2 regions of the Planococcus sp. PAMC 21323 genome follow, and region 1 is predicted to be linked to the other one. Evidence: a T-box and tRNA genes for the amino acid it is inferred to sense, from the RefSeq annotation. Region 1 holds a T-box; the other holds one or more tRNA genes.
What was found. A T-box is a leader RNA that pairs with one kind of tRNA and senses whether it is charged. The one in region 1 lies ahead of ileS (isoleucine--tRNA ligase), so its partner is inferred to be a tRNA-Ile.
Positions count from the first base shown of each region.

Region 1 (15,247 bases):
CAAAACCAGTTGAAACACCACCATTTTCGATAAAAATTATTTCGAAGTCGATGGAAGACTCGGAAAAACTGTATAATCATTTATTAGGATCACGAATTCTAGATGATTTTTATATCGATAATATGTCACTAACAGTTTCGGCGCCACAAAGCGATATGATAATTGAAGCATATGACGGCATTATCGATACTAAATATTTACAAGCGATAGAGGAGGAATAGCGATGTGGCTATCCATTTTAGGTTTAATACTCGGTATATCGCTAGGACTTCTAACGGACATGCAAATACCGCCAGAATATGCCAATTATTTGTCCATAGCCGTATTAGCATCACTCGATACACTTTTTGGCGGAATACGTGCTCATCTACAACAAGTGTATGATGATAAAGTATTTGTTTCTGGATTCTTTTTCAACATTGCATTAGCAGCGGGTCTTGCTTTTCTCGGTGTTCATCTAGGCGTAGATTTGTATTTAGCTGCGATATTTGCATTTGGTGTGCGGCTATTTCAAAATATTGCAGTCATTCGACGCATAATATTGGCAAAATGGGCTGAAAAAAAAGAAGTTAGAGAAACAATTTGAATAATTCGAGGAAATTTGTTTAAGATTTGCGATTTTCTTAGACAAGGTGCACGATATGCAATAGAATATAAGTACAGTAGTTTAATAAGGAGGTGCCACGAATTGAGTCAATCAGAATTATATGTAAGTTTAGACATCGGTTCGTCTTCCGTTAAAGTTTTAATCGGAGAAATGGCTAACAAGTCATTGAATGTAATTGGTGTCGGAAATGTAAAATCTAATGGGATAAAAAAAGGTGCGATTGTTGACATAGATGCAACGGTTCAGTCCATTAAAAAAGCTGTTGATCAAGCAGAGCGCATGATCGGTAAATCGATTCACGAAGTAGTATTAGGAATCCCAGCTAACAAAGCAGTATTGCAACCAGTTAAAGGGATTGTGGCAGTAAACAGTGAAAATCGTGAAATTACCGATGAGGACTTAGATCGTGTATTAGAAGCGGCACAAGTAATGTCAATACCACCAGAACGGGAATTGGTAAACATCATTCCTGAGCAATACATTGTTGACCATTTAGGAGAAATCAAAGATCCTCGAGGCATGATTGGTATTCGCCTTGAAATGGATGGTACAATGGTGACAACTTCAAAAACAATTTTACACAACGTACTTCGATGCGTAGAAAGAGCGGGGCTTGAAATACGTGATATTTACGTTCAACCGCTTGCAGCAGGAAGTTATGCGTTGACTGAAGATGAGAAAAATCATGGCACAGCGTGTATCGATATCGGCGGAGGATCTACTTCTATATCTATCTTCCAAGAAGGCCACTTAACTGCTTCTACCGTAATTCCAGTTGGAGGCGACCACGTTACAAAAGATTTGTCCATTATTTTAAAGACACCGACAGATCAAGCTGAAAAAATTAAACTTGAACATGGTCATGCGTTTTTTGAAGATGCTTCAGAAGATGAAGTTTTTGAAGTTCCAGTTATTGGATCTGATTCAACAGAACAGTATAATCAAAAATACATATCTGAAATAATCGGAGTTCGCCTGGAAGAACTTTTTGAACTGATTTTAGATGAGTTTTACCGCTTAGGCGTACAAGACTTGCCAGGAGGAGTCGTTTTAACAGGCGGCACGGCTAAATTGGATGGACTGCCAGAACTTGCGCGTAATATTCTGCAAACTCGCGTTCGTCTATTTACACCAGAATTTATCGGCGTTCGCGAACCACAGTACACGACAGCAGTTGGCTTAATTCAATATGCATACATGGAAGATGTTTTCTATGGCCGTATTGGAAACGCTGGAGCTGTTGCCGGAGCTGCAAAAGTAGAACATCAAGAAGTACAACAACCTAAGAAGCAAAAGCAGCCAAAGCAAAATTCTGAAGGTGTCGTAACAAAAGCTAAAAAGATGTTTGATCGATTCTTTGAATAAAATCAATGTTGCATCTAGCTTGCAACTATAAAAGCTAAGCAATCTTAGGAGGAAAAAGAATGTTGGAATTTGATACAAATATTGATGCACTAGCCGTAATTAAAGTTATTGGGGTAGGTGGCGGTGGTAACAATGCCGTAAACCGTATGATCGAACACGGAGTACAAGGTGTAGAATTTATAGCAGTAAACACAGATGCTCAAGCTTTAAACTTATCTAAAGCAGAAGTGCGTCTTCAAATTGGTGGTAAATTGACACGCGGTCTTGGAGCCGGTGCTAACCCTGATGTAGGTAAAAAAGCAGCAGAAGAAAGCAAAGAGCAAATTGAAGAAGCATTGCGCGGAGCCGATATGGTATTCGTAACTGCAGGAATGGGCGGCGGAACAGGAACTGGTGCGGCACCAGTTATTGCTGGAATCGCAAAAGAACTTGGGGCATTGACTGTTGGTGTCGTTACTCGTCCATTTACTTTCGAAGGTCGTAAACGTTCAACACAAGCAATCGGTGGTATTGCAACGATGAAAGAATCAGTTGATACATTGATTGTTATTCCAAACGATCGTTTACTTGAAATCGTTGATAAAAACACACCAATGCTTGAAGCTTTCCGCGAAGCGGATAATGTTTTACGCCAGGGTGTATCTGGTATCTCTGATTTGATCGCCGTTCCTGGATTGATCAACTTGGATTTCGCCGACGTTAAAACGATTATGTCTAACAAAGGTTCTGCACTTATGGGAATCGGTGTATCTTCTGGAGAAAACCGTGCGTCTGAAGCGGCTAAAAAAGCTGTTTCAAGTCCATTACTTGAAGTTTCAGTTGACGGTGCTAAAGGAGTCTTAATGAACATTACAGGCGGATCTAACCTTAGCCTTTATGAAGTTCAAGAAGCAGCTGATATTGTAGCTTCTGCATCTGATGAAGAAGTTAACATGATTTTCGGTTCTGTTATTAACGATAACTTGAAAGATGAAATTATCGTGACAGTTATTGCGACTGGATTTAATGAAGAGCAGCTACAACCAAGAACGCCAAGAGGATCTGGATTGAATTCAAGCCGTGTGCAGTCGATTCAACAACAGGCTCCAGCGCCTTCAATCCGTGATGCACGCCGTGAAGATCAGCGTCGTGACGAGCAACGTCGTGAAGAACAACCACCTTATTATAACCAAGAGCCACAAAGACAAGAAAAACATAGCGACGATGCATTAGACATTCCGACTTTCTTACGCAATCGTCAAAAGAGACGTTAATCCAAACAGCTGCCGGTTGGGCAGCTGTTTTTTTGTAGAGAAAGAGCTTAATTGATAAATCAATTAAAACTTGGTACAATATATTGGACTTCTATAAGAAAAGTTGTGACTAGATGAAACCAATCAAACCTAAATTTGAAGAAATTACAGAACAATTATCTGCTATAAATGACACGATACAGATTATTGCAGTAACAAAACAAGTTGGCATTGAACGCACAGAAGAAGCGATTCAAGCAGGGATTCATCATCTGGGTGAAAACCGTCCAGAAGGATTGACAAAAAAAATCGAAGCGATTGATGAAGATGTGTCTTGGCATTATATAGGCAATCTACAAACGAGAAAAGTAAAAGATGTCATAAACGAAATTGATTATTTACATTCGTTAGACCGATTAAGTTTGGCAAAAGAAATTCAAAAGCGTGCAAACCGACCTATAAACTGTTTTGTTCAAGTAAATGTGTCAGGAGAAGAGTCGAAAAGTGGTATCGAACCCGAAGATACGATAAACTTTATCAAATCGCTCGAAACTTATGACAATATTAAAGTGGTTGGATTGATGACTATGGCACCAAATACAACTGATGAAACTATAATTCGTGAAGCATTTAAAGGATTAAAATCACTCCAACTTCAAGTGTCTGAGAAAAAATGGGCACATGCACCATGTACAGAATGTTCGATGGGCATGTCTAACGACTACTTAATTGCTGCTCAAGAAGGAGCTAGTTTTGTCCGAATTGGTACAGCATTGGTTGGGGCAGAAAGTGAGGCAAAAAAATGGGCGTGAAAGACAAATTCAAAAATTTCTTTTATTTAGATGAGTATGAAGAAGAAGAACAACAAGTACGTGAGCAACCCGTTAAACAACAAAAACCTGCTCCGCGATATGAAAAGCCAGCTGCTATACAAGAGCAGAAAAAAGCACCGAAAGAACGGCACCAGAAAGTGGAGGAGACCAATGTGTCTAATTTAGTCAGTATGCAAGGAGCTTCAAAATCTTCAAAAGTTAGCTTAGCAGAACCGAGGGTTTATGCTGAAGCACAAGATATCGCAGAAAGCTTAAAAAACAAGCAAGCCGTAGTTGTCAACCTTCAACGCATTGAAAAAGATCAAGGTCTGCGGATTATCGACTTTTTAAGTGGAACTGTTTATGCTCTTGGTGGAGACATTCAACGTATTGGAACGGATATTTTCTTATGCGTACCAGACACTGTAGAAGTGGATGGCGCCATTTCAGATTATTATTACGACGAGCAACAATAAGAGAGGTGCCATAAAAGAATATGTTAACGTTATTAAATTTAATACTATCAGCTATTAATATCTATTTTTACATTCTAATTGTGAGTGTATTTATGAGTTGGGTACCTAGCATTAAAGAGTCTAGTTTTGGACAAATGATTTCCAAAATTACTGATCCTTATTTAGATATTTTTAGACGTTTTATCCCACCAATCGGTATGATTGATATTTCACCGATTGTCGCGATTTTTACTTTAAATTTGGCAAGCCAAGGGATTATCGTATTATTTAGGTTCTTTGCTTGATTCAAAACCTCACGTGACGTGAGGTTTTTTTCTTGAAAAACTGGTTTGAAGGAGCATTGATATGGAAGAGATATTTCAGCATTTCAGAAAAGAAGAGCAGCAGTTTATTGAACAAGTTTCTGGATGGCTTCGTGAAGTTGAAGACCGTTATTCACCAAAGGTAACGGACTTTCTTGATCCGCGGCAGCGATTTATCGTAGAAGCAGTGATGGGGTCAACTGATGTAAAAATGATGGCTTCGGGGATTTTTAAAGATGCAGAACGACAACGTGTATTGCTGTATCCTTCTTATTTTGAGCCCCAACAAGAAGATTTTAATATTACAGTTTTCGAGTTAAAATACCCGTCAAAGTTTGTTAATTTGCGTCATCCTGATATATTGGGATCGTTAATGTCACTTGGACTTGATCGAAGCAAATTTGGGGACATTCGTATTGATAATGAACGCGTTCAGCTTGCTGTTATGAATGAAATTAGTCCGTATATGCAAAGTAATTTTGTGAGTGCCGCAAAAGTGAAAGTTCAATTAAATGAACTATCAGATGTTACAGAAATGATCGAGACAAGCGAAGAGTGGACAGAAGAGTCTTATACCGTCAGCTCGATGCGACTGGATACAGTAATGAGTTCTGTTTATAATATTTCACGTCAAAAAGCTGCAGCTTTAATTCACGGAGGGAAAGTGAAAGTCAATTGGACTTTGCAAGAACAACCTTCATTTGAACTCCATGAATCGGACATGATATCTTCAAGAGGGTTTGGTCGAGTTCGATTGATTATGATCGAAGGACGAACGAAAAAAGACAAAGTTCGCTTGCAAATCGGCCGTCTAGAAACAAAAAACTAGACGGCTTGGAAAAATTACGAAATAATACTGAAATTTAGAGTCATGAACGGTATAATAGAAAGATAAGATTACTAGTTAAGGAGAGGTTTACTCAATGCCATTATCCCCGTTAGATATACATAACAAAGAATTCAGCCGTGCATTCCGTGGATACCAGGAAGATGAAGTAAATGAATTCCTGGAACAAGTTATGAGAGATTACGAAATTTTGCTTAAAGACAAGGCAGCTCTTGAAGAACGGTTGCGTTCAACCGACGAACGAGTGGGTCATTTCAATACAATTGAATCGACATTGCAAAAATCAATTTTTGTTGCACAAGAAGCTTCAGAAGAAGTTCGTCGTAATTCACAAAAAGAAGCTGAATTGATTGTAAAAGAAGCAGAGAAAAATGCTGATCGCATAGTTAATGAGTCATTGACTAAAGCACGTCGCATAGCAACAGAAATTGAAGAACTGAAAAAACAATCTCGTATATTCAAAAATCGTTTCAAAATGCTCGTTGAGGCTCAACTAGACTTGATCGAAACAGATGATTGGGATACATTATTGGAATACAATATTGATACACAAAATTTAGAGAAGATTGAGAAAGACAAAGAAGAGACGAACTCTTGACTCTAAGCCTTTCTAAAACTATAATTACGACATACAAAAAAACGCGCTGATAGAGACAGTAGTTTATGCAGAACGCTAAAGCGAATCAGGGATAGTGAAAGCCTGATGCGGTCACATTGACGAACATCACTCTTGAGCAGAATTGGTGAATACTAGTAACCAATTCCGTCTACGCCACGTTACGGCGATCGAGTGGCAGCTATCTAGCTGCAACAAGGGTGGTACCGCGAGTTTAAGCTTCTCGTCCCTTTACCAGGGATGGGGGGCTTTTTATTATGCCTACAGGAGGAATAGAAATGGAATACAAAGATACCTTATTGATGCCAAAAACAGATTTTCCAATGCGTGGCAATTTGCCGAATCGTGAGCCAGAAATGCAACAAAAATGGGAAGACATGAATATTTACAAACAAGTGCAAGATCGTACTGCGGGTCGTCCGTTTTTCGTTCTTCATGATGGACCTCCGTATGCGAACGGTGATTTGCATATGGGCCATGCGCTTAACAAAGTATTAAAAGATATGATCGTTCGCTCGCGCTCGATGATGGGCTTCCATGCACCATACGTTCCAGGCTGGGACACGCACGGTTTGCCGATCGAACAAGCGTTAACAAACAAAGGTGTAAACCGCAAAGAAATGTCTTTAGCGGAATTCCGCAAGCTATGTGAAGAATATGCTTTCCAACAAATCGACAATCAACGCTCTCAATTCAAGCGTATTGGTGTTCGTGGCGATTGGGAAAATCCTTATGTGACATTAAAACCAGCTTATGAAGCACGACAAATCGAAGTGTTTGGTAAGATGGCTAATAAAGGTTATATCTACAAAGGATTGAAGCCTGTATATTGGTCACCATCAAGTGAATCGTCACTAGCTGAGGCTGAAATTGAATATCATGATAAAAAATCTCCTTCTATTTACGTTTCTTTCCCTGTTACAGATGGTAAAGGCGTTTTAGCAGAAGGAACAAACTTCGTTATTTGGACGACTACACCTTGGACAATTCCAGCTAACCTTGGAATTGCTGTGCACGCTAAATTAGATTATGCAGAAGTCTCTGTCAATGGCTCTCTTTATGTTGTAGCACAGGAGTTACTAAAAGAAGTTTCAGAAGAACTAGGTTGGACAGATCCAGAAGTTGTTCGTGTTATCAAAGGTGAAGAACTAGAGCATATTCTTGCGAAACACCCACTTTATGATCGCACTGCGTTAGTAATGCTTGGCGAACACGTAACGACGGATTCAGGTACTGGTTGTGTTCATACAGCACCTGGACATGGTGAAGATGACTTCTTAATCGGTAAAAAATACGGATTGGATGTTTTATGCCCAGTTGACGAGCGCGGAGTGATGACAGCTGAAGCACCTGGATTTGAAGGCGAGTTTTATGACAAAGCCAATAAATCGGTAACAGAAGCATTAGAAAAAGTAGGCGCGCTTGAAAAACTAACATTTATCACGCACTCGTATCCGCATGACTGGCGGACGAAAAAACCGGTAATTTACCGTGCAACGGCTCAATGGTTTGTATCGATTGAAGCATTCCGTGACCAAATCTTAAAAGCAATTAAAGAAACATCATTTACACCAGCATGGGGCGAAACACGTTTGTTCAACATGTTACGCGATCGTGGAGATTGGAATATTTCACGTCAGCGCGTATGGGGCGTTCCAATTCCAGTATTTTATGCTGAAAATGGGGATCCTGTTATCACAGAAGAAACCATTGCACATATTGCAAAATTGTTCCGCGAACACGGTTCAAACGTTTGGTTTGAACGTTCAACGGCAGAATTATTACCACCAGGATTTACTCACCCAAGTAGCCCGAACGGTGAATTTACAAAAGAAATGGATATTATGGATGTTTGGTTTGATTCAGGATCATCTCACCAAGGTGTTCTTGTTGAACGGGAAGATCTTCAATATCCAGCAGATCTTTATTTAGAAGGATCTGACCAATACCGTGGTTGGTTCAACTCGTCATTAACGACAAGTGTTGCTATCAATGGTCACGCGCCTTACAAAGGTATTTTGAGCCACGGCTTTACTCTTGATGGCAATGGTCGCAAAATGAGTAAATCACTTGGTAACGTTATTGTTCCGTCGAAAGTCATGAACCAAATGGGCGCAGATATTCTTCGTCTTTGGGTTGCATCGGTAGATTACACAGCAGACGTTCGTGTATCTGATGAAAACTTTAAACAAGTTTCAGAAGTTTACCGCAAAATCCGCAACACGCTGAAATTCCTCCACGGAAACTTAGCAGATTTTAATGAACAAGAGCACCGTGTTGCATTTGAAGACATGCGTGAAATGGATCAATACATGGCGATGAAATTGCAGAAGATGGTAGAAACTGTACGTAAAGGTTATGAAACATATGAGTTTTCAACAATCTATCATGCATTAAACAATTACTGTGCTAACGATTTAAGTTCATTCTACTTGGATGTTGCAAAAGACGTTGTTTACATTGAAAATGCAGATCATCCACATCGTCGTGCGATGCAAACCGTAATGTTTGATTCGTTAATGTCAATTTTAAAATTAGCAGCACCAATCATCCCTCATACAGCGGATGAGTTATGGTCTTACTTGAGCTTTGTGGAAGAAGAAAGTGTTCAATTGACGGATTTCCCAGAAGTTGTTTCAAACCCAGCGTTTGAAGGATTAAATGACAAATGGAGCAAATTTATGGACGTTCGCGATGATGTGTTAAAAGCATTGGAAGAAGCGCGTGCAGCTAAAACAATTGGTAAATCACTAGAAGCGAAAGTAACGGTCTTTGGCGACAAAGAACTTGCTACATTGCTAGCTTCTACAGACGAAAATCTTGCTCAATTGTTCATCGTATCGAAATACGAATACGGTGGAACACAAGATCAAGCACCAGAACATGCTGTAAAAATTAATGAAGTTTCTGTAACTGTTGAAAAAGCAACTGGTGAAAAATGTGAACGTTGCTGGACTATTTCTGAAGAAATTGGTCAAAGTGAAGCACATCCAACATTATGCCCTCGCTGTGCCAGTGTTGTAGAAACACAGTTTGCTTAATTAATAACACTAAATTTAAGAAGGGTTTGGAGCGTCGAAATCCGGCTGCTCCAGGCCCTTTACTTTTTTTGCTGTCAGTGTGTTAAAATAGATTGACTGCTGAATTGACGGAGGATACAGATGTTTATTTATTATGGAATTGCACTATTCATAATTGCATTAGATCAATGGACAAAATGGTTAGTACTGAAAAATATGGAATTGGGTGAACGGATTTCGGTCATTGACCCGTATCTTGGATGGTTGTCGCACCGAAATCGTGGCGCCGCTTGGGGTATGCTAGAAGGACAGATGTGGCTGTTCGCTATTATTACTATAGCGGTTATCATCGGAATACTTTATTATTTTCATAAACATGCAAAAGGGCAACCTTTGTTTCAGTTAAGCTTAATGGTTCTCTTAGGAGGCGCAGTTGGCAATTTTATCGATCGGATGTATCGGGGAGAAGTAGTAGATTTTGTTGATGTGCTAATTCCTGTGATTGATTATGATTTCCCAATATTTAATATTGCAGATGCTGCATTAACGATTGGTGTCGTATTGATGGTTATTTATATTATTTATGACGAAAAACAACAAAAGAAAAAGGTGTCTTAATGGAAGATTTAACGATTGAAATTACAAAAGAAATGGCCGGCGAACGAGTAGATAAAGCTGTGTCATCGATAGATGGAGACTGGTCACGTTCACAGATCAGCAATTGGGTCAAAGAAGGTGCAGTAAAAGTTAACGGAGAAACTGTAAAACCGAATTACAAAGTACGTTTGCAAGATATTATCATTGTCACTCCACCTGAATTGGAAGAATTAGATGTAGTTCCTGAAGATTTAGATTTGGAAATTATTTATGAAGATGAAGATGTTTTAGTGGTTAACAAACCAAAAGGCATGGTCGTTCATCCAGCTCCAGGACACGCTAAAGGTACATTGGTTAATGGTTTAATGCATCACTGTACAGATTTGTCAGGAATCAATGGCGTCGTGCGTCCAGGGATTGTCCACCGTATTGATAAAGATACATCTGGCTTATTGATGGTGGCTAAAAATGACGCTTCACATACGTCATTAGTTGATCAATTAGTGAAAAAGACTGTTACGCGTAAATATGTAGCGCTAGTCCATGGTCACATTCCTCACGATAAAGGAACGATCCAAGCACCGATTGCGCGCGATCCAAAAGAACGCCAAAACATGGCAATCGTCGATAAAGGAAAACATGCCGTAACACATTTCCGAGTTTTGGAACGTTTTGGTGATTTTACATTAGTAGAATGCCGTTTAGAAACAGGCAGAACGCACCAAATCCGTGTGCACATGAAATACATTGGCTATCCACTTGTTGGAGATCCGAAATATGGACCGAAGAAAACAATGGATGTTGGCGGTCAAGCACTTCACGCGGAAGTTATCGGTTTTGTTCATCCCAAAACGAATGAATACATGGAGTTTTCTGCAGAGCCACCAGCTGAATTTGCAGAACTTCTAGAATCTCTTCGCGATAAGGATTGACAAACCCGTTTCACATTCTTTATACTTAAAAAAACAAATCGAATAATAACACCTTTAATTACAGTCCAGAGAGGCTGAGAAGGTATTTACGCAAGCTGGAAGTCTGTCTTCCATGCTGAATTTTTCTGCGCATCTATCCTCTTGTCCCTCGGGCAAGAGGTTTTTTATTTGTCAAAAAGGAGCGGATCTTATGGTGGAAAAAGCAGATATATTGGACGAACAGGCGATAAGCCGAGCGATTACTCGCATTGCACACGAAATTATTGAACGCAATAAAGGCATAGATGATTGCATACTTGTCGGCATTAAAACACGCGGAGCTTTTATTGCGAAGCGCTTAGCAGAAAAAATTGAGAAAATCGAAGGGCGTCCAATTTTAAAAGGCGAACTTGATATCACGCTTTATAGAGACGACTTGAGCATCAAAACAAAAAATCAAGAACCCTTAGTTCAACAGGTCGATATTGAGCACAGCATACTCGATAAAAAAGTAATTCTTGTAGACGATGTGCTTTATACAGGAAGAACGGTACGCGCGGCAATGGATGCCGTGATGGACCTAGGACGGCCAGCACAAATTCAACTGGCAGTGTTAATTGACAGAGGTCATCGTGAATTACCAATCCGAGCAGACTTTGTAGGGAAAAACATTCCAACATCAAGCGACGAACGAATTATCGTTCAAATGGTTGAAAGCGATCAAGTGGACCGAGTAGCCATTCACGAATAGAGATAGAGACAGGGGAGAATGGAAATTGAGCGAAGCAATTTTAGATGTACATGATAAACCAAAAGCAGGACAATGGATCTCGCTAAGCTTACAGCATATGTTTGCGATGTTTGGTGCAACGATTTTAGTACCACAACTTGTCGGATTGAGCCCAGCGATTGCTTTACTAACAAGTGGAATCGCAACAATCATCTTCATCCTCATTACGCAATTTAAAGTTCCAGCTTACTTAGGCTCTTCATTTGCCTTTATCGTGCCAATCACCATTGCGACTAAAACAGGTGGAATCGGGTCAGCGATGATCGGTGCGATGTTTGTTTCACTCGTATACGCTATTGTCGCATTGATCATTTGGAAAACTGGTTATCAATGGCTGATGAAACTCTTACCACCGATTGTAGTAGGACCTGTAATCATTGTTATTGGTCTTGCCTTATCAGGTACAGCGGTAGATATGGCTATGACCATTCCAGTTGAAGGCGGATCGGAATACAGCCTGCTGCATTTCTCAGCAGCCATTGTCACATTGCTTACTGCAATCATTTGTAACATTTACTTTAAAAACATCATTTCATTAATGCCGATTTTAATCGGAATTATTGTCGGATACGGCTACTCAGCAGCCATTGGAATTATCGACTTTACGGCTATTGGTGAAGCAAGCTGGTTCGCAGTACCGGAATTTTTGATTCCTGGTGTGGATTATTCGTTTCAAGTAACTCCAACTTTACTGTTCGTCATGGTACCAATTGCCATCGTCACGATTTCTGAACACATTGGACATCAGCTAGTGTTAGGGAAAATTGTGGATCGAAATTACATAAAAGACCCTGGCTTGCACCGTTCCATTTTGGGAGACGGGATTGGAACTTTCATCTCGTCACTAGTTGGTGGTCCGCCGAAAACCACTTACGGTGAAAATATCGGAGTCCTTGCCATAACAAAAGTGTTCTCGGTATATGTTATTATAGGAGCTGCAGTGTTTGCCATCGCATTTTCTTTCTTCGGAAAGTTGATGGCCGTGATTGAAACAATCCCCACAGCTGTACTTGGCGGTATTTCAATCCTGCTGTTCGGAATTATCGCTTCATCGGGGTTACGGATGCTCGTGGACAATAACATCGATTTTGGCAACAACCGCAACTTAGTTATCTCGTCCGTGATCTTAGTAATTGGAATTGGCGGGGCGAAGCTTGAATTTAGCGAATCCTTCTCGATCGAGGGAATGGCACTTGCCGCAATTGTTGGTGTTATCTTGAACTTAGTGTTACCTGGAATGAATAAAAAAGAATTAGATGACGGAACTTAATAATTACCTTTTAATGAATGTCCAGAGAGGCATGGAAGGGATCGAAGAATGGGTAAAGTCTACCCTTTTTTCCTCACACCTTCCTGCCCCTGGGAAGGTGTTTTTTTGTCAGAGATGAAAGGATGAGTCAATTTTGCCAAACTTACTATCTATGAACAACTTAGAAAACGACACAATTATGAGTTTGCTTGAGCGCGCTGGACAATTTCAGCGAGGTGAGAGAGCACCAATTGATGGAACAGTCGTCAATTTATTTTTCGAACCAAGCACAAGAACAAAAATGAGCTTTGAAATGGCAGAGCATCACATGGGACTCGCTGTGCTACCGTTTGAAACGGCCTTTTCCAGCATTTTAAAAGGTGAAACATTATACGATACAGTTAAAACAATGGAAGCCATTGGTGTAGGCGCAGTTATTATTCGTCACGAAGAAGAAGCGTATTATGAACAGTTGAAAGGCTGCAACGTGGCTGTGATAAACGGAGGAGATGGTTCAGGTCAACATCCGACTCAATCGCTTTTAGATTTAATGACCATTTACCAAGAGTTTGGTCGCATTAAAGGCATTCACGTTACCATTGTTGGAGATATCGCACATAGTCGTGTAGCAAAATCTAATGCAGCAGCACTTCAGCAATTAGGCGCGAAAGTAAGTTTTATATGCCCTGAAGAATGGAGCGGGGACTATGAATCCTCCGAGTATCTAGATGACTTTATTGAAACGACAGATGTAGTCATGATGCTTCGTGTCCAACATGAACGGCATGCAGTCTCAGCACTTTTTTCAAAAGAAAACTACCATGAGCAATATGGACTGACTATAGAACGAGAAAAGAAAATGAAAGACGATGCAATTATTATGCATCCTGCGCCAATCAATCGCGGAGTCGAAATTGCAGATTGTTTAGTCGAATGCGAACGCTCGCGAATTTTTAAACAAATGGCAAACGGAGTTTTTATTCGGATGGCAGTACTTGAATACGCATTGAAAGGGAGAGATTAACTTGAATTTATTCATTAAAAACGTAAACATGCTGCAAAACGGAGAATTAACACCTACAAATATTCGAGTCAAAGAAGGCAAAATTGAAGAAATCGGTAAAGAATTACTAGCGAATAACGAACCCCAAATTGACGGCAAAGGTCGGATGATTGCACCAGGATTTGTTGATGTCCATGTTCATTTGCGTGAACCAGGCGGCGAACAGAAAGAAACAATCGAAAGCGGGACGAAATCTGCGGCAAAAGGCGGCTATACAACGATATGTGCAATGCCAAATACACGCCCTGTACCCGATACGAAAGAAAATCTTCAGCTCGTTAATGGATTGATCGAAAAAAATGCGCTTATCCGAGTTTTGCCGTATGCTTCAATCACGATAAGAGAAGCAGGGAAAGAACGCACGAACTTGCAAGATCTCAAAGAAAATGGGGCTTTTGCATTCACAGATGATGGTGTCGGCATTCAAGAAGCGGGCATGATGTACGAGACAATGCTAGATGCAGCAAAAATCGACATGGCAGTTGTCGCGCATTGCGAAGACAATAGCTTGATTTATGACGGTGTCATGCACGAAGGCAAGCGGAGCAAAGAATTAGGGTTAAAAGGCATTCCGGCGATTGCAGAATCTGTGCACATTGCACGCGACATTTTATTAGCCGAAGCAGCTGGCGCACACTACCACGTATGCCACGTCAGCACAAAAGAGTCAGTCCGAGTCATTCGTGATGCGAAACGTGCAGGAGTTCACGTAACAGCTGAAGTCACTCCTCACCACTTGTTATTGACAGAAGATGATATTCCATCAGATGACGCCAATTACAAAATGAATCCACCGCTTCGCGCGAAAGAAGATTGGGAAGCGTTACACGAAGGCTTGCTTGATGGCACGCTAGATTTTATCGCAACAGATCATGCACCGCACACGGATGCAGAAAAAACAAATGGCATGAACGGCTCGATGTTTGGCATTGTCGGATTTGAAACAGCATTTCCACTACTCTATAGCAAGTTTGTCAAAACCGGCACATGGACGTTACAACAATTAATCGACTGGTTAACGATTAAACCAAGCGAAACTTTCAATATGCCATACGGAACACTGGAAATAGGGAAAACAGCGGACCTAGTTTTGTTAGATCTTGAAAAACAACAGCCAGTTCAAGTAGAAGAATTTTTATCAAAAGGAAAGAATACACCGTTTAATGGTTGGGATTGCTCAGGATGGCCAGTCATGACCATCTTTGGTGGAGAAATTGTATGGCAGGAGGAGAAAAATTGATGAAACGTTATTTAATCTTAGAAGACGGTACGGTATTTGAAGGAACAGCATTTGGTGGCGATGATGCCTCAGTCGGGGAAATCGTTTTTAATACGAGTATGACCGGCTATCAAGAAATTT
Region 1 covers NZ_CP009129.1:1,973,719-1,988,965, reverse strand. Annotated here, with positions in the region: gene PLANO_RS10060 (DUF881 domain-containing protein) at 1-221, shown strand, start outside; gene PLANO_RS10055 (small basic family protein) at 224-586, shown strand; gene ftsA (cell division protein FtsA) at 689-1,972, shown strand; gene ftsZ (cell division protein FtsZ) at 2,032-3,225, shown strand; gene PLANO_RS10040 (YggS family pyridoxal phosphate-dependent enzyme) at 3,339-4,016, shown strand; gene PLANO_RS10035 (cell division protein SepF) at 4,007-4,492, shown strand; gene PLANO_RS10030 (YggT family protein) at 4,513-4,776, shown strand; gene PLANO_RS10025 (YlmH family RNA-binding protein) at 4,838-5,623, shown strand; gene PLANO_RS10020 (DivIVA domain-containing protein) at 5,718-6,239, shown strand; T-box leader at 6,277-6,491, shown strand; gene ileS (isoleucine--tRNA ligase) at 6,536-9,298, shown strand; gene lspA (signal peptidase II) at 9,419-9,895, shown strand; gene PLANO_RS10005 (RluA family pseudouridine synthase) at 9,895-10,806, shown strand; gene pyrR (bifunctional pyr operon transcriptional regulator/uracil phosphoribosyltransferase PyrR) at 11,000-11,536, shown strand; gene PLANO_RS09995 (solute carrier family 23 protein) at 11,562-12,845, shown strand; gene PLANO_RS09990 (aspartate carbamoyltransferase catalytic subunit) at 12,979-13,848, shown strand; gene PLANO_RS09985 (dihydroorotase) at 13,850-15,127, shown strand; gene PLANO_RS09980 (carbamoyl phosphate synthase small subunit) at 15,124-15,247, shown strand, end outside.

Region 2 (15,247 bases), 960 kb from region 1:
GTTGACCATTTGTTCATCTGTTTCACCGATTGCTCCACGTGCATTATCCATAAAGACTTTGCCGACAACATACAGCATCATAAGACCGATTGCGATAGACGCAGCACCTTCAACTTGTAGAAACCCTGTATAATGTGCAATCAATACAGCAACCAATGCTAAAACCCCACCTGCAGTAGCGACTAAATCTTCTAAGAACACTAATTTTGTAGCAGGTTTTGCTCGATTTAAATGGGCAAAGCTTGTTGTAAGAGGTGCCATTGCTCCACCTGTGACTCCTGCTTCATGCAGAATTTCTTTACCCGCTTTATATAGAACAAAAAATTCAAGAAGAATAGCGATAGATAATACCACGACACTTATAATGAATCCTTCAGCTTCTACTGGAGCGGATAATTGATGCCATCCTTCAATAATTGTTTCATAAGCCATGACTCCAACGATAAGTACCGCACCTAAGAGTACAATATTCAATAAGCGCCCAAAACCATTCGGGAACTTTTTTGTTGGTGCTTTCTTAGAAAGAGCTGAACCGATAAAAACAAAGTATTGGTTAGCCGCATCTCCGATCGAGTGCATTGTTTCAGCGAACATGGCAACGTTTCCGGTAAAAAAGAATGCTACACCTTTCATAATTGCGATAAATGTATTAATGATTGCTGCCGTCAATGACGGCTTATTGCCCTTTTTCAGTAAACCAAAAAACTCTTTCATAAAACTCCTCCTAAATTAAATTAGTTCAATTTCTACTTCCTTAACTTTTTCCATATCCGATAGTTCTTGATAAAGATCAATGGTATCTTTATCGTTTGAAACAGACATACGAATTGATAACTCATGAGAAGAAAAAGAGCTTTCCTTGTCTGAATGGGTAATGGACAAACTTTCTACAATAGAACCACCTGCTTTTAATTCATCTAACACCTCCCGAATAGCTGAACGTTCAGTAACCACTACTTTAATGTTTGCTTCGACCATTTTTAGCCGAGTTGGTCCGAATTTAAAAAGAAGTGGGGGTAACACTTCTATTGCAAAAAGAACAATAAGTACTGCTGTTACGGCTTCGATATAAAATCCTGCTGCAACAGCAATACCAATTCCACCTGCACCCCAAATCATAGCTGCGGTCGTTAACCCCGAAATAGAATCATTTCCGCGCTTTAAAATCACGCCAGCTCCTAAAAATCCAATACCTGAAACGATCTGTGAGGCTAGACGTAAAGGATCCATTGTAATATTAACATTATCATATTCACTGCCTTGTGCAATATAGGCAGATTCAATGGAGATAATTGTGATTAAACAACTAAATGTTGAAATAACGATACTGGTTTTTAATCCAACAGGTTTTCGTTTTAATTCTCTTTCTAAACCAATTACTAAACTCAATAGAGCAGCTATAAGAAGTTTAAAGAAAGTTTCTAATGAAGAAACTTCCAAAGCACTGAAAAACTCCATAAAGAAAACCTCCATTTATATTATCTTATATTGATTCTGGATGTAGAAAGTGGCAAACTAATTTAGTGGCTGTCGGTAAAGAAAGATTAGAAGAAGAGGTGTGGACATGGAAAAACCGGCTATTCATCCATATATCCCTATCATTATAGGGGTTTTCTCGGTAGCATTGTCAGCAATTTTTGTGAAGATGACAACTGCGGATTCTGGAGTAACAGCTTTTTACCGTATGTTATTCTCTGTATTAATCATGAGTCCGGTCTTCTTACTAAAATATACCCATGAAATCAAAAAGTTAAGCAAAAGAGATTGGATTTTTGCTTCGGTAGCTGGCGTATTTTTAGCATTTCATTTCATTCTATGGTTTGAATCGCTTAATTACACATCGGTAGCCAGTTCAACGGTGCTTGTGACATTGCAACCCTTATTCGCTTTTGCGGGTACGTATTTCTTTTTCAAAGAGAAACTCTCTATTAAAACGCTCCTGTCTGGTGCAATTGCAATATTGGGTAGTGTGTTAATTGGGTATGGCGATTTCAAAGTAAGTGGAAGTGCTCTTTATGGAGATTTATTGGCCTTAATTGCTTGTGCGTTAATTACAACTTATTTGTTATTTGGTCAAGATGTACGCAAGAGATTGTCGTTAGTTACATATACATTTGTAGTTTATAGCATCAGTACAATAACATTATTCTTCTATATTGTATTAAAAGGAGAGTCATTCGGACCTTATCCAACTTCGGAATGGATGTGGTTTTTATTATTGGCAATCATTCCAAACTTGTTAGGACACACTTTATTCAATTGGGCTTTAAAGTGGGTAAGTACGAACGTTATCTCGATCGCTATCCTTTTTGAACCCATAGGTGCTGCTATACTTGCCTATTTTATACTCGGGGAATACTTAACGGTATCTCAAATTGTTGGGGGAAGTGTAGTGTTAGCGGGGATTATGCTGTTTGTTACAGACTACAATAAAATTAAAAAGTACTTTTTAAAAATAAAGGCTTGATTTTTCGCGCGTGGCGGTTTATATTTATATATGTCCTTAAGACAACTCGGAAAAATATTTTGAAATAGTATTGACATCGAGATTGAAACAGGATATATTAATAAAGTCGCCAATGAGCGCGGCAAACAAATTGAACCTTGAAAACTGAACAGCAAAACGTCAACAAATAGCAACGGTCGCGCAAAACGGCCCGCGCAAAACTTACTGATCAGCCTTACGCAGATCAAAGCGAATCGTGCGTCTTCGGACGGCGATACGCCAGCAGTATTGAGCAATCAACACTACTCTATAATGGAGAGTTTGATCCTGGCTCAGGACGAACGCTGGCGGCGTGCCTAATACATGCAAGTCGAGCGGAACATTGGGAGCTTGCTCCCATTGTTTAGCGGCGGACGGGTGAGTAACACGTGGGCAACCTGCCCTGCAGATCGGGATAACTCCGGGAAACCGGTGCTAATACCGAATAGTTTGCGGCCTCTCCTGAGGCTGCACGGAAAGACGGTTTCGGCTGTCACTGCAGGATGGGCCCGCGGCGCATTAGCTAGTTGGTGGGGTAATGGCCTACCAAGGCGACGATGCGTAGCCGACCTGAGAGGGTGATCGGCCACACTGGGACTGAGACACGGCCCAGACTCCTACGGGAGGCAGCAGTAGGGAATCTTCCGCAATGGACGAAAGTCTGACGGAGCAACGCCGCGTGAGTGACGAAGGTTTTCGGATCGTAAAACTCTGTTGTGAGGGAAGAACAAGTACCAACTAACTACTGGTACCTTGACGGTACCTCACCAGAAAGCCACGGCTAACTACGTGCCAGCAGCCGCGGTAATACGTAGGTGGCAAGCGTTGTCCGGAATTATTGGGCGTAAAGCGCGCGCAGGCGGTTCTTTAAGTCTGATGTGAAAGCCCACGGCTCAACCGTGGAGGGTCATTGGAAACTGGAGAACTTGAGTGCAGAAGAGGAAAGTGGAATTCCATGTGTAGCGGTGAAATGCGTAGAGATGTGGAGGAACACCAGTGGCGAAGGCGACTTTCTGGTCTGTAACTGACGCTGAGGCGCGAAAGCGTGGGGAGCAAACAGGATTAGATACCCTGGTAGTCCACGCCGTAAACGATGAGTGCTAAGTGTTAGGGGGTTTCCGCCCCTTAGTGCTGCAGCTAACGCATTAAGCACTCCGCCTGGGGAGTACGGCCGCAAGGCTGAAACTCAAAGGAATTGACGGGGGCCCGCACAAGCGGTGGAGCATGTGGTTTAATTCGAAGCAACGCGAAGAACCTTACCAGGTCTTGACATCCCACTGCCCGGTGTAGAGATACACTTTTCCCTTCGGGGACAGTGGTGACAGGTGGTGCATGGTTGTCGTCAGCTCGTGTCGTGAGATGTTGGGTTAAGTCCCGCAACGAGCGCAACCCTTGATCTTAGTTGCCAGCATTCAGTTGGGCACTCTAAGGTGACTGCCGGTGACAAACCGGAGGAAGGTGGGGATGACGTCAAATCATCATGCCCCTTATGACCTGGGCTACACACGTGCTACAATGGACGGTACAAAGGGTTGCCAACCCGCGAGGGGGAGCCAATCCCATAAAACCGTTCTCAGTTCGGATTGTAGGCTGCAACTCGCCTGCATGAAGCCGGAATCGCTAGTAATCGTGGATCAGCATGCCACGGTGAATACGTTCCCGGGCCTTGTACACACCGCCCGTCACACCACGAGAGTTTGTAACACCCGAAGTCGGTGAGGTAACCCTTGTGGAGCCAGCCGCCGAAGGTGGGACAGATGATTGGGGTGAAGTCGTAACAAGGTAGCCGTATCGGAAGGTGCGGCTGGATCACCTCCTTTCTAAGGATAAATTCGGAACCGAGTTTTCTCGGGGTTGACGTTTTGCGTTCAGTTTTGAAGGTTCACCTTCAATGGCAACATTGAAAAAAATCTTCTTATCAGTAAGACAATTATACTCAAGAGGGCCTATAGCTCAGCTGGTTAGAGCGCACGCCTGATAAGCGTGAGGTCGATGGTTCGAGTCCATTTAGGCCCACCATTCTTCTTGGGGCCTTAGCTCAGCTGGGAGAGCGCCTGCCTTGCACGCAGGAGGTCAGCGGTTCGATCCCGCTAGGCTCCACCAATCATTTTGTACGCAGAAATGATGAACTTGTTCTTTGAAAACTGGATAAAACGACATTGAAACAAATGCAAGAAATTCAAGTACGCGTGACCATTGGTCACAACTTTTTAATTAACCATTGGTTAAGTTAGAAAGGGCGCACGGTGGATGCCTTGGCACTAGGAGCCGAAGAAGGACGGCACTAACACCGATATGCTTCGGGGAGCTGTAAGTGAGCGATGATCCGGAGATTTCCGAATGGGGGAACCCACTACCTTTAATCGGGTAGTATCCATGTGTGAATCTATAGCACATGAGAAGGCAGACCCAGGGAACTGAAACATCTAAGTACCTGGAGGAAGAGAAAGCAAATGCGATTCCCTGAGTAGCGGCGAGCGAAACGGGATCAGCCCAAACCAAGAGGCTTGCCTCTTGGGGTTGTAGGACACTCTATACGGAGTTACAAAAGGTAGGATTAGGCGAAGCGACCTGGAACGGTCCGCCACAGCGGGTAACAGCCCCGTAGCCGAAAACCCTACCCCTCCAGAGTGGATCCTGAGTACGGCGGAACACGTGAAATTCCGTCGGAATCTGGGAGGACCATCTCCCAAGGCTAAATACTTCCTAGTGACCGATAGTGAACCAGTACCGTGAGGGAAAGGTGAAAAGCACCCCGGAAGGGGAGTGAAATAGATCCTGAAACCGTGTGCCTACAAGTAGTCAAAGCCCGTTAATGGGTGATGGCGTGCCTTTTGTAGAATGAACCGGCGAGTTACGATTACATGCAAGGTTAAGCTGAGAAGGCGGAGCCGCAGCGAAAGCGAGTCTGAATAGGGCGCCAGAGTATGTAGTTGTAGACCCGAAACCAGGTGATCTACCCATGTCCAGGGTGAAGGTAAGGTAACACTTACTGGAGGCCCGAACCCACGCACGTTGAAAAGTGCGGGGATGAGGTGTGGGTAGCGGAGAAATTCCAATCGAACCTGGAGATAGCTGGTTCTCTCCGAAATAGCTTTAGGGCTAGCCTCAAGATAGAGAATCCTGGAGGTAGAGCACTGTTTGGACTAGGGGCCCATCCCGGGTTACCGAATTCAGACAAACTCCGAATGCCAGTGATTTATGCTTGGGAGTCAGACTGCGAGTGATAAGATCCGTAGTCAAGAGGGAAACAGCCCAGACCACCAGCTAAGGTCCCCAAATATCCGTTAAGTGGAAAAGGATGTGGCGTTGCTTAGACAACCAGGATGTTGGCTTAGAAGCAGCCATCATTTAAAGAGTGCGTAATAGCTCACTGGTCGAGTGACACTGCGCCGAAAATGTACCGGGGCTAAACGGATTACCGAAGCTGTGGATGGATCTCGTAAGAGATCCGTGGTAGGAGAGCGTTCTAAGGGCGTAGAAGTCAGACCGGAAGGACTGGTGGAGCGCTTAGAAGTGAGAATGCCGGTATGAGTAACGAAAGACGGGTGAGAATCCCGTCCACCGAATGCCTAAGGTTTCCTGAGGAAGGCTCGTCCGCTCAGGGTTAGTCGGGACCTAAGTCGAGGCCGATAGGCGTAGACGATGGACAACAGGTTGATATTCCTGTACCACCTCCCCGCCGTTTGAGCAATGGGGGGACGCAGAAGGATAAGGAGAGCGTGCCGTTGGTTGTGCACGTCCAAGCAGTGAGGCGTGGAATGAGGCAAATCCCATTCCTGATACGTTGAGCTGTGATGGCAAGAGGGTTTACCCTTAGAGTCCCTGATTTCACACTGCCAAGAAAAGCCTCTAGCGAGGCGGGAGGTGCCCGTACCGCAAACCGACACAGGTAGGCGAGAAGAGAATTCTAAGGTGAGCGAGTGAACTCTCGTTAAGGAACTCGGCAAAATGACCCCGTAACTTCGGGAGAAGGGGTGCTCTGGTAGGGTGAATAGCCCGAGAGAGCCGCAGTGAATAGGCCCAGGCGACTGTTTAGCAAAAACACAGGTCTCTGCAAAACCGTAAGGTGACGTATAGGGGCTGACGCCTGCCCGGTGCTGGAAGGTTAAGAGGAGTGCTTAGCGCAAGCGAAGGTGCGAATTGAAGCCCCAGTAAACGGCGGCCGTAACTATAACGGTCCTAAGGTAGCGAAATTCCTTGTCGGGTAAGTTCCGACCCGCACGAAAGGCGTAACGATCTGGGCACTGTCTCAACGAGAGACTCGGTGAAATTATAGTACCTGTGAAGATGCAGGTTACCCGCGACAGGACGGAAAGACCCCGTGGAGCTTTACTGTAGCCTGATATTGAATTTTGGTGCAACTTGTACAGGATAGGTAGGAGCCTGAGATTCCGGAGCGCCAGCTTCGGAGGAGGCGTCAGTGGGATACTACCCTGGTTGTATTGAAATTCTAACCCACAAGCCTGATCGGCTTGGGAGACAGTGTCAGGCGGGCAGTTTGACTGGGGCGGTCGCCTCCTAAAGAGTAACGGAGGCGCCCAAAGGTTCCCTCAGAATGGTTGGAAATCATTCGTAGAGTGTAAAGGCAGAAGGGAGCTTGACTGCGAGACGTACATGTCGAGCAGGGTCGAAAGACGGGCTTAGTGATCCGGTGGTTCCGCATGGAAGGGCCATCGCTCAACGGATAAAAGCTACCCCGGGGATAACAGGCTTATCTCCCCCAAGAGTCCACATCGACGGGGAGGTTTGGCACCTCGATGTCGGCTCATCGCATCCTGGGGCTGTAGTCGGTCCCAAGGGTTGGGCTGTTCGCCCATTAAAGCGGTACGCGAGCTGGGTTCAGAACGTCGTGAGACAGTTCGGTCCCTATCCGTCGCGGGCGCAGGAAATTTGAGAGGAGCTGTCCTTAGTACGAGAGGACCGGGATGGACACACCGCTGGTGTACCAGTTGTTCTGCCAAGGGCATCGCTGGGTAGCTATGTGTGGCCGGGATAAGTGCTGAAAGCATCTAAGCACGAAGCCCCCCTCAAGATGAGATTTCCCATTGCGCAAGCAAGTAAGATCCCTCAAAGACGATGAGGTAGATAGGTTCGAGGTGGAAGCGTGGCGACACGTGCAGCTGACGAATACTAATCGATCGAGGACTTAACCAACAAACTGTAGGCGAAGATCTTGCATGTTCCAATGTCGTTTATCCAGTTTTGAAAGAATAAGAAAAAGTTTTTGAAAAAAAGCTTGAATAAACCAGTGATATACTGGTATAATGAATCTTGTCTTTCAAAACCAAATAGTCCAGTGATGATGGCAAAGAGGCCACACCCGTTCCCATCCCGAACACGGCAGTTAAGCTCTTTTGCGCCGATGGTAGTTGGGGGTTTCCCCCTGTGAGAGTAGGACGTCGCTGGGCAATACATATCGGAGGATTAGCTCAGCTGGGAGAGCATCTGCCTTACAAGCAGAGGGTCGGCGGTTCGATCCCGTCATCCTCCACCATTTTTTTGCCGGAGTAGCTCAGTTGGTAGAGCAACTGACTTGTAATCAGTAGGTCGAGGGTTCGACTCCTTTCTCCGGCACCACTATTTCGAGCCATTAGCTCAGTTGGTAGAGCATCTGACTTTTAATCAGAGGGTCGAAGGTTCGAATCCTTCATGGCTCACCATTTTATTCTAAATTTAATAATGCCACGCGGGTGTGGCGGAACTGGCAGACGCACTAGACTTAGGATCTAGCGCCTTCGGGCGTGGGGGTTCGACTCCCTTCACCCGCACCATTTTTTGCGGAAGTAGTTCAGTGGTAGAACGCCACCTTGCCAAGGTGGAGGTCGCGAGTTCGAACCTCGTCTTCCGCTCCATATGATTTTCAACGTTACCGACCCTTAGCCGGGGTGGCGGAACTGGCAGACGCACAGGACTTAAAATCCTGCGGTAGGTGACTACCGTACCGGTTCGATTCCGGTCCTCGGCACCATTTACATCAATAGCATCATGCGCCCGTAGCTCAATTGGATAGAGTACTTGACTACGAATCAAGCGGTTAGAGGTTCGAGTCCTCTCGGGCGCACCATATTTTTTAAAAAACTCAGCACCTAAGTTCGGGAAGTAGCTCAGCTTGGTAGAGCACTTGGTTTGGGACCAAGGGGTCGCAGGTTCGAATCCTGTCTTCCCGACCAAACAATGGGGCCTTAGCTCAGCTGGGAGAGCGCCTGCCTTGCACGCAGGAGGTCAGCGGTTCGATCCCGCTAGGCTCCACCAACTCATTACATTAAAGATCCCGGCGGCGTAGCTCAGCTGGCTAGAGCGTACGGTTCATACCCGTGAGGTCGGGGGTTCGATCCCCTCTGCCGCCACTTTTTTAGGACCTTTAGCTCAGTTGGTTAGAGCAGACGGCTCATAACCGTCCGGTCGCAGGTTCGAGTCCTGCAAGGTCCACCATTTGTATTTTATCACGGAGGAATACCCAAGTTTGGCTGAAGGGATCGGTCTTGAAAACCGACAGGGGAGTCAAATCCCGCGGGGGTTCGAATCCCTCTTCCTCCTCCATTTTTTCTAAATGTGTGGACAATTATTTTTAAAAAATGTTGGATATTAGTACCTATATTATTGTCGCGGGGTGGAGCAGTTCGGTAGCTCGTTGGGCTCATAACCCAAAGGTCGCAGGTTCAAATCCTGCCCCCGCAACCAAATGGTCCCGTGGTGTAGCGGTTAACATGCCTGCCTGTCACGCAGGAGATCGCCGGTTCGATCCCGGTCGGGACCGCCATTTTTATTTAATGTAGTGGGTCAGTAGCTCAGTCGGTAGAGCATTAGATTGAAGCTCTAAGTGTCGGCGGTTCGATTCCGTCCTGACCCACCATTTTATGCGGGTGTAGTTTAGTGGTAAAACCTCAGCCTTCCAAGCTGATGATGGGGGTTCGATTCCCCCCACCCGCTCCATAATTATTACATATGGGCCTATAGCTCAGCTGGTTAGAGCGCACGCCTGATAAGCGTGAGGTCGATGGTTCGAGTCCATTTAGGCCCACCATTCCGAAGTAGCTCAGTGGTAGAGCACCGCACTGTTAATGCGATGGTCGTAGGTTCGAGTCCTACCTTCGGAGCCATACTGGGGAAGTACTCAAGTGGCTGAAGAGGCGCCCCTGCTAAGGGTGTAGGTCGGGCAACCGGCGCGAGGGTTCAAATCCCTCCTTCTCCGCCAGTATTTGGCCCCTTGGTCAAGCGGTTAAGACACCGCCCTTTCACGGCGGTAACACGGGTTCGAATCCCGTAGGGGTCATCATAAAAAAGAGTCATGCATTTAATTGCATGACTCTTTTTTTCGTTTTAGTTGAATTTTGACTATGAAGAACCATTCCAACCATCACAATCACAATCCCAATTAATGATAATCCTGAAGGTAACGCTATCGATAAGAAAAGAATTTCTCCAGCTAAAGCAAATAAAACTTCCATTGACTGAGTTGCTTCAACTACACCTAACTTCTGCATGTTTCCTCGAACAAGATCTGTAGCTTTGAAGAATAATACTGTGGCAATTACGCCCGAACTAATCGCAACAATTAAGGTTTGGAAGCTTTGTGAAGCAGATGGTCCGCCAACTGTAAGTAATCCATATAGCGACAATATAAACCAGAAGGGAAGACTTGCTAATGTCATTCCTAAAACTCTTTGATAGGCATCCAATCTACCGTCGCAAACTTCCATCATCTTTCTGTTACCGAGTGGGTAAGCGAATGCTGCCAGAAGAACAGGGACGAAACCAAGCCACAATGTGGCAGAAGAGACGATCGCGATATTTTCTAACTGCATGAGACTAACTCCCGCTAATATAATAAAAGAAATTAGTAGTCCTTTTACTGGAATTTTACCTCTTAGCTGAACTGCTCCTTCTTTAGTATGTATAGTGATGAGAAATAAGGGAGCAAGCAGTGTACCTGCAATGATCGTAATTTGCCAAGTGCCTGCGATTAACCACCCAGGAGAATAAGCTGCTGCAAAACAAAGAGGAGCATAAAATAATCCAAATCCTACAAAGCTCCATATGAGCCATGCTTTTTTGCTTTTGTTCATTTCTTGTAATAAAGGTTTTAAGTTTTTTCTGGATATAACGATTAATAGTAAGAAAGGAATCATGAAAAGATAACGTAAAGAAGCACTCCAAATCCAACTACCGCCACTAGCTTCCATTGTGGCATTTAATACAAATGTAAATGCGAAGAAAAATGCGGCAATGATACCAATTATAATGGGTTTCACTTAATATACTCCTTACTAAGTATTTTGAATTATTTATCAACTATAACGCATAAACGATAGTTCTACAAAACTTTATTTGGATACAAAAAAAGGGATTTCAGCTGAAATCCCTTTTGATATTCTAATTAAAGAAGATATTCAATTAGTAAACCAACACCAAGTAATAAAGCAAATAGTGTATTTGTTTTTCCTGTGTCTTGCATGGCGGGCATAACTTTTAACGGTGCTGTATGACGTTTGAAAATTTGAACCACTTTAATCGGTTTTATGATGCTAAGGAAAACGAGTAAAGTCCATGGGGTTAATGTTCCTGCAATAACAAGAACTATAATCCAGGCATAGGCTAAAACGAAAAATGCCATCAGTATGTTCACAGCAGTCGGTCTTTTGACTAAAATCGCAAGTGTTTTACGCCCACTTTCTTCATCTCCAACGATATCACGAATATTATTAGCTAGCATAATAGCTGCTACTAACAACGTACTTGGTATAGCTAAAAGAGAAGCTTCAAGTGTGATCATGCCGGTTTGGATATAAAAGGCGATAATAACAATTAAATAGCCCATGACTACGCCTGAAAAAAGTTCGCCAAATGGCGTATAAGCAATCGGGTAAGGACCACCTGTATAGAAGTAGCCAATTGCCATAGAAACTGCACCTACAACTAAAAGCCACCAGCTAGTTTGTGAACAAATGTAAATGCCGATAACTGCAGCAATACCATAAAAAACGAATGCTAAAGCTAAAACAGTTTTTGGTTTTACTCCATTTCGAACTATGGCACCGCCAATCCCGACAGAATTTTCATTGTCTAGACCTCTCGCAAAATCGTAATATTCATTGAACATATTGGTCGCTGCTTGGATCAATAAACTGGCAACAAGCATAGATAGGAATAAAATCCAATCGATCGGGGAATACTGTAAAGCAATCATCGTTCCAAGGAATACGGGAGCGAACGAAGCGGTTAGTGTATGCGGACGTGTTAATTGCCACCATACGCGCCATCCGCTATCTGCTTGTAGTGAATGTGTCATCTTAATCTCTCCTTTAATTCTTTCCACTCTTCATTGTACTTTAAAATAGTGTGGAATACAGCAAATGATGTGCTGATTTTAGCAGAAAAGAGTATGATAGAGGGTAGAGATTAAAAAGTGAAACAGTGAGTGGAATAAACTAGACTATTGTCTTAAAACGGAGGTAATCAGGTGAATTCAGAATCGTCTTCATCGACCCAGCAATTTGCGACAGACCAGTTTGAAGGCTATCGCTTTTACACTGAAACAATCGAAGTTACACATATGTCTGCATTAGCATTTTTTGAAGCTGGCGGAAACGACCACACAGGAAAACGCATGTATTGGAAAAATCGTGAAAAGACCTTTACACTCGTTGGAATTGGACATGCTCATGTCCTTTCTTCCAATGAGACAAATGGAAGGTTTGAAAATATAAAAAACGACTGGAAAAAATTATGTAGCCAAATCGTCAATGAAGAACGATCGGTTCATCCGGTCCTATTCGGAGGATTTTCGTTTGACCCATTAAATACTAAGCCGAGTGAGTGGAGAAGATTCCCTCAGGCTTATTTTGTAGTGCCAACTTTTCAGTTGATCTTAAAAGGTGATCAAGCTTTTGTGAGTATTCACTTGATCACGAAAAAACAAGATAGTTTTAAAGAGTTTGACGCGTTACGAAAAGAGCGAGATAAATTACTTCATGCTGCACAGGTTTCTGAAGTAGATAAATACGATAAACCAAATGTGATTGAACGGACTGAATTAAGAAAAGATGAATACTTAGAATCGATTCAACGGGTCACAGATATTATTAAAGCAAAAGAAGTCGAGAAAGTTGTGATTGCCCGCACAGTGAAACTTGGGTTTGAAAAGAAACTTTCTCCAACATCTGCACTATACCAAGTAGCCAATGAACAACCGGAAAGTTTCTTATTCGGTTTAGAAGCAGAAGAGCAGTTTTTCTTTGGAGCAACTCCAGAACGGCTTGTTAAAGTAGAAAATGAAAAAGCATTATCGACGTGTTTAGCAGGTTCAACGCCTCGTGGGAAAACCATCGAGAAAGATACTGAACTTGGTGAAATTCTGCTGCAAGATCCCAAAAATCGTGCGGAACATCAATATGTGGTGAGTATGATTAGCGATGTTTTTAAAGCAACCTGCAGTCAAACCATCGTACCGAAAACACCGAAATTGATGAAAATTAGAGATATCCAGCATTTGTACACACCGGTCGAAGGAGTGTTAAATGCTGGATCTACATTGTTTGACTTGGTCGAACTACTTCATCCAACACCTGCACTTGGCGGCGAACCGAAAATAGAAGCCTTAGAAATGATTCGCAAGCACGAAGCGATGAACCGTGGCTATTATGCGGCTCCAATTGGATGGATTGATACACAAGGAGACGGCGAATTTGCGGTTGCTATTCGTTCAGCATTATTGGATGAAGAAAAAGCGTATTTATATGCAGGTGGCGGAATTGTTGCAGACTCGACGCCAGAATCAGAGTATGACGAGACATGGGTTAAGTTTAGACCGATGCTCCGAGCATTGGGAGGTCAATTGAGTGACGAATCGTAAAGCATTAACCGAATATGTCTCAGCTTTTACGCATTCATTAGTCGAGCAAGGGGTTAAAGACGTTGTTATTAGTCCTGGATCTCGTTCGACACCACTTGCTTATGCTTGTATGAAACAAGGAGATTTAATAACTTACCGCCAAATTGATGAGCGCTCAGCCGCTTATTTTGCGCTAGGCTTAGCTAAAGCCTCTGGTAGACCTGTTATGTTATTATGCACGTCGGGAACAGCAGCGGCTAATTATTTTCCAGCTGTTGTTGAAGCATATTATGCACGTGTGCCTTTACTTGTTGTTACAGCAGATCGTCCACACGAACTGCGAGAAGTTGGTGCTCCACAAGCAATCAACCAAATTCATTTATTCGGTGCGCATGTTAAATGGGCTACGGATATGCCGATGCCAGAACCGGAAAATCAATTGGGGTTTTTAACACGGCATTTGCATCGTAGTGTTCAACATGCAATGACTAAACCCCGAGGACCGGTGCATATAAACGTACCGTTTCGTGAACCATTGCGTATAGATTTCGAGCAAACTTACGAAAGTCAGCAGGAAATTTCTCATTTTGGAGGAGAACTGTCTTTAAGTGTGGAAAGCCGCCTGTTTTTACAACAATTGCTAAAAAAAGAAAAAGGTTTGTTGATCGTTGGCGAACAAACACTAAAGATGCCGGATGAGTTTTGGGCGTTTATTGAGAAACTGGATTGGCCGGTGTTGGCGGATCCATTATCCAATATCCGTGCAAATGTACCACAATCGGCAAAATCGTTAATTATTGATTCCTACGATGCGTTGCTTAAAAGTGAGAAGTTTAAAGACGCGGTCAAGCCGGATGTAGTAATTCGTGTCGGACCGCAACCGGTTTCAAAACCTTTGAGCTTGTATTTAGCCGCAGTAAAACCAGAAACCTATGTAGTGTTTGATGAAAGTCCGATGTTACGTGATCCGCAATCTGTTGCGACACATCACATTCAAGCAGCTGAAAAAGGCTTATGGAATTTGCCGCTAGAAAGTAAATCAACGAATGCATATCGTGAAAAATGGGCGCAAGCATCCGAATTATACTGGCAAGTTGTTGAGCAGCATTGCCAGACGGAATTAGATGAAGGTGTATTAGCAAAAGTACTTTTCGATCGATTAGATCAAAGCGATTTAATTGTGGGGAGCAGTATGCCAATCCGTGATGTCGATACGTATTTCCAAACAACTGAGCGGGATATTATGCTTTATGCGAACCGCGGAGCGAATGGTATTGATGGAGTGGTTTCAACGGCATTTGGTGTACAAGCAGCAAGACAGCGTCCAGCTTATTTGTATATTGGCGATTTGTCGTTTTTGCATGATATGAACGGCTTGATTGCATCAAAAATGCAAGAGACGGATTTAACGATTGTGATAATGAATAACGATGGCGGTGGTATTTTCTCATATTTGCCACAGTCTCAAGAAGAACGTTATTTTGAAGAGTTATTTGGTACACCGACTGGATTGACGTTTAGCGATGCAGCGAAGATGTATGATGCACAATATTTATCTGCTGAAACAGTTGCCCAATTTGCTGCTGCGCTAGACGAGCCAAAAACAAATTTAGTGAAGATTATTGAAGTGTTCACTGATCGTGAAAACAATGTTACGACGCATCGTAAATTATGGAGCCGTTTTGACGAGGAGCTGGCTAAAGGATGAAGCTAGAAGTCGGCGGCGTTGTCTATTATGTTGAAGTAAGGAATCCAGAAAAACTGAAAACTTTGGTTTTTTTGCATGGTTTTACAGGGAGCACGAAAACGTGGCATTCGGTTATTGAAAACTGGACGGATGTAAAAGTTGTTTTAATCGATTTAATTGGTCACGGAGAGTCAGCTAGTCCAGAAGAGCTTGAAGCTTATTCGATGGAACGCCAGCTAGA
Region 2 covers NZ_CP009129.1:1,012,038-1,027,284, forward strand. Annotated here, with positions in the region: gene PLANO_RS05060 (cation diffusion facilitator family transporter) at 1-714, opposite strand, end outside; gene PLANO_RS05065 (MgtC/SapB family protein) at 730-1,458, opposite strand; gene PLANO_RS05070 (DMT family transporter) at 1,565-2,467, shown strand; rRNA gene PLANO_RS05075 (16S ribosomal RNA) at 2,756-4,305, shown strand; tRNA gene PLANO_RS05080 (tRNA-Ile) at 4,428-4,504, shown strand; tRNA gene PLANO_RS05085 (tRNA-Ala) at 4,513-4,588, shown strand; rRNA gene PLANO_RS05090 (23S ribosomal RNA) at 4,709-7,642, shown strand; rRNA gene rrf (5S ribosomal RNA) at 7,781-7,896, shown strand; tRNA gene PLANO_RS05100 (tRNA-Val) at 7,907-7,982, shown strand; tRNA gene PLANO_RS05105 (tRNA-Thr) at 7,990-8,065, shown strand; tRNA gene PLANO_RS05110 (tRNA-Lys) at 8,073-8,148, shown strand; tRNA gene PLANO_RS05115 (tRNA-Leu) at 8,175-8,259, shown strand; tRNA gene PLANO_RS05120 (tRNA-Gly) at 8,266-8,340, shown strand; tRNA gene PLANO_RS05125 (tRNA-Leu) at 8,368-8,456, shown strand; tRNA gene PLANO_RS05130 (tRNA-Arg) at 8,476-8,552, shown strand; tRNA gene PLANO_RS05135 (tRNA-Pro) at 8,582-8,658, shown strand; tRNA gene PLANO_RS05140 (tRNA-Ala) at 8,665-8,740, shown strand; tRNA gene PLANO_RS05145 (tRNA-Met) at 8,762-8,835, shown strand; tRNA gene PLANO_RS05150 (tRNA-Ile) at 8,844-8,920, shown strand; tRNA gene PLANO_RS05155 (tRNA-Ser) at 8,936-9,028, shown strand; tRNA gene PLANO_RS05160 (tRNA-Met) at 9,093-9,169, shown strand; tRNA gene PLANO_RS05165 (tRNA-Asp) at 9,173-9,248, shown strand; tRNA gene PLANO_RS05170 (tRNA-Phe) at 9,266-9,341, shown strand; tRNA gene PLANO_RS05175 (tRNA-Gly) at 9,348-9,421, shown strand; tRNA gene PLANO_RS05180 (tRNA-Ile) at 9,436-9,512, shown strand; tRNA gene PLANO_RS05185 (tRNA-Asn) at 9,514-9,588, shown strand; tRNA gene PLANO_RS05190 (tRNA-Ser) at 9,593-9,683, shown strand; tRNA gene PLANO_RS05195 (tRNA-Glu) at 9,690-9,761, shown strand; gene PLANO_RS05200 (DMT family transporter) at 9,775-10,740, opposite strand; gene PLANO_RS05205 (1,4-dihydroxy-2-naphthoate polyprenyltransferase) at 10,866-11,777, opposite strand; gene PLANO_RS05210 (isochorismate synthase) at 11,949-13,340, shown strand; gene menD (2-succinyl-5-enolpyruvyl-6-hydroxy-3-cyclohexene-1-carboxylic-acid synthase) at 13,327-15,027, shown strand; gene menH (2-succinyl-6-hydroxy-2,4-cyclohexadiene-1-carboxylate synthase) at 15,024-15,247, shown strand, end outside.
Region 2: it encodes a tRNA-Ile, which carries the amino acid that the T-box ahead of ileS (isoleucine--tRNA ligase) is inferred to sense. The anticodon was not compared.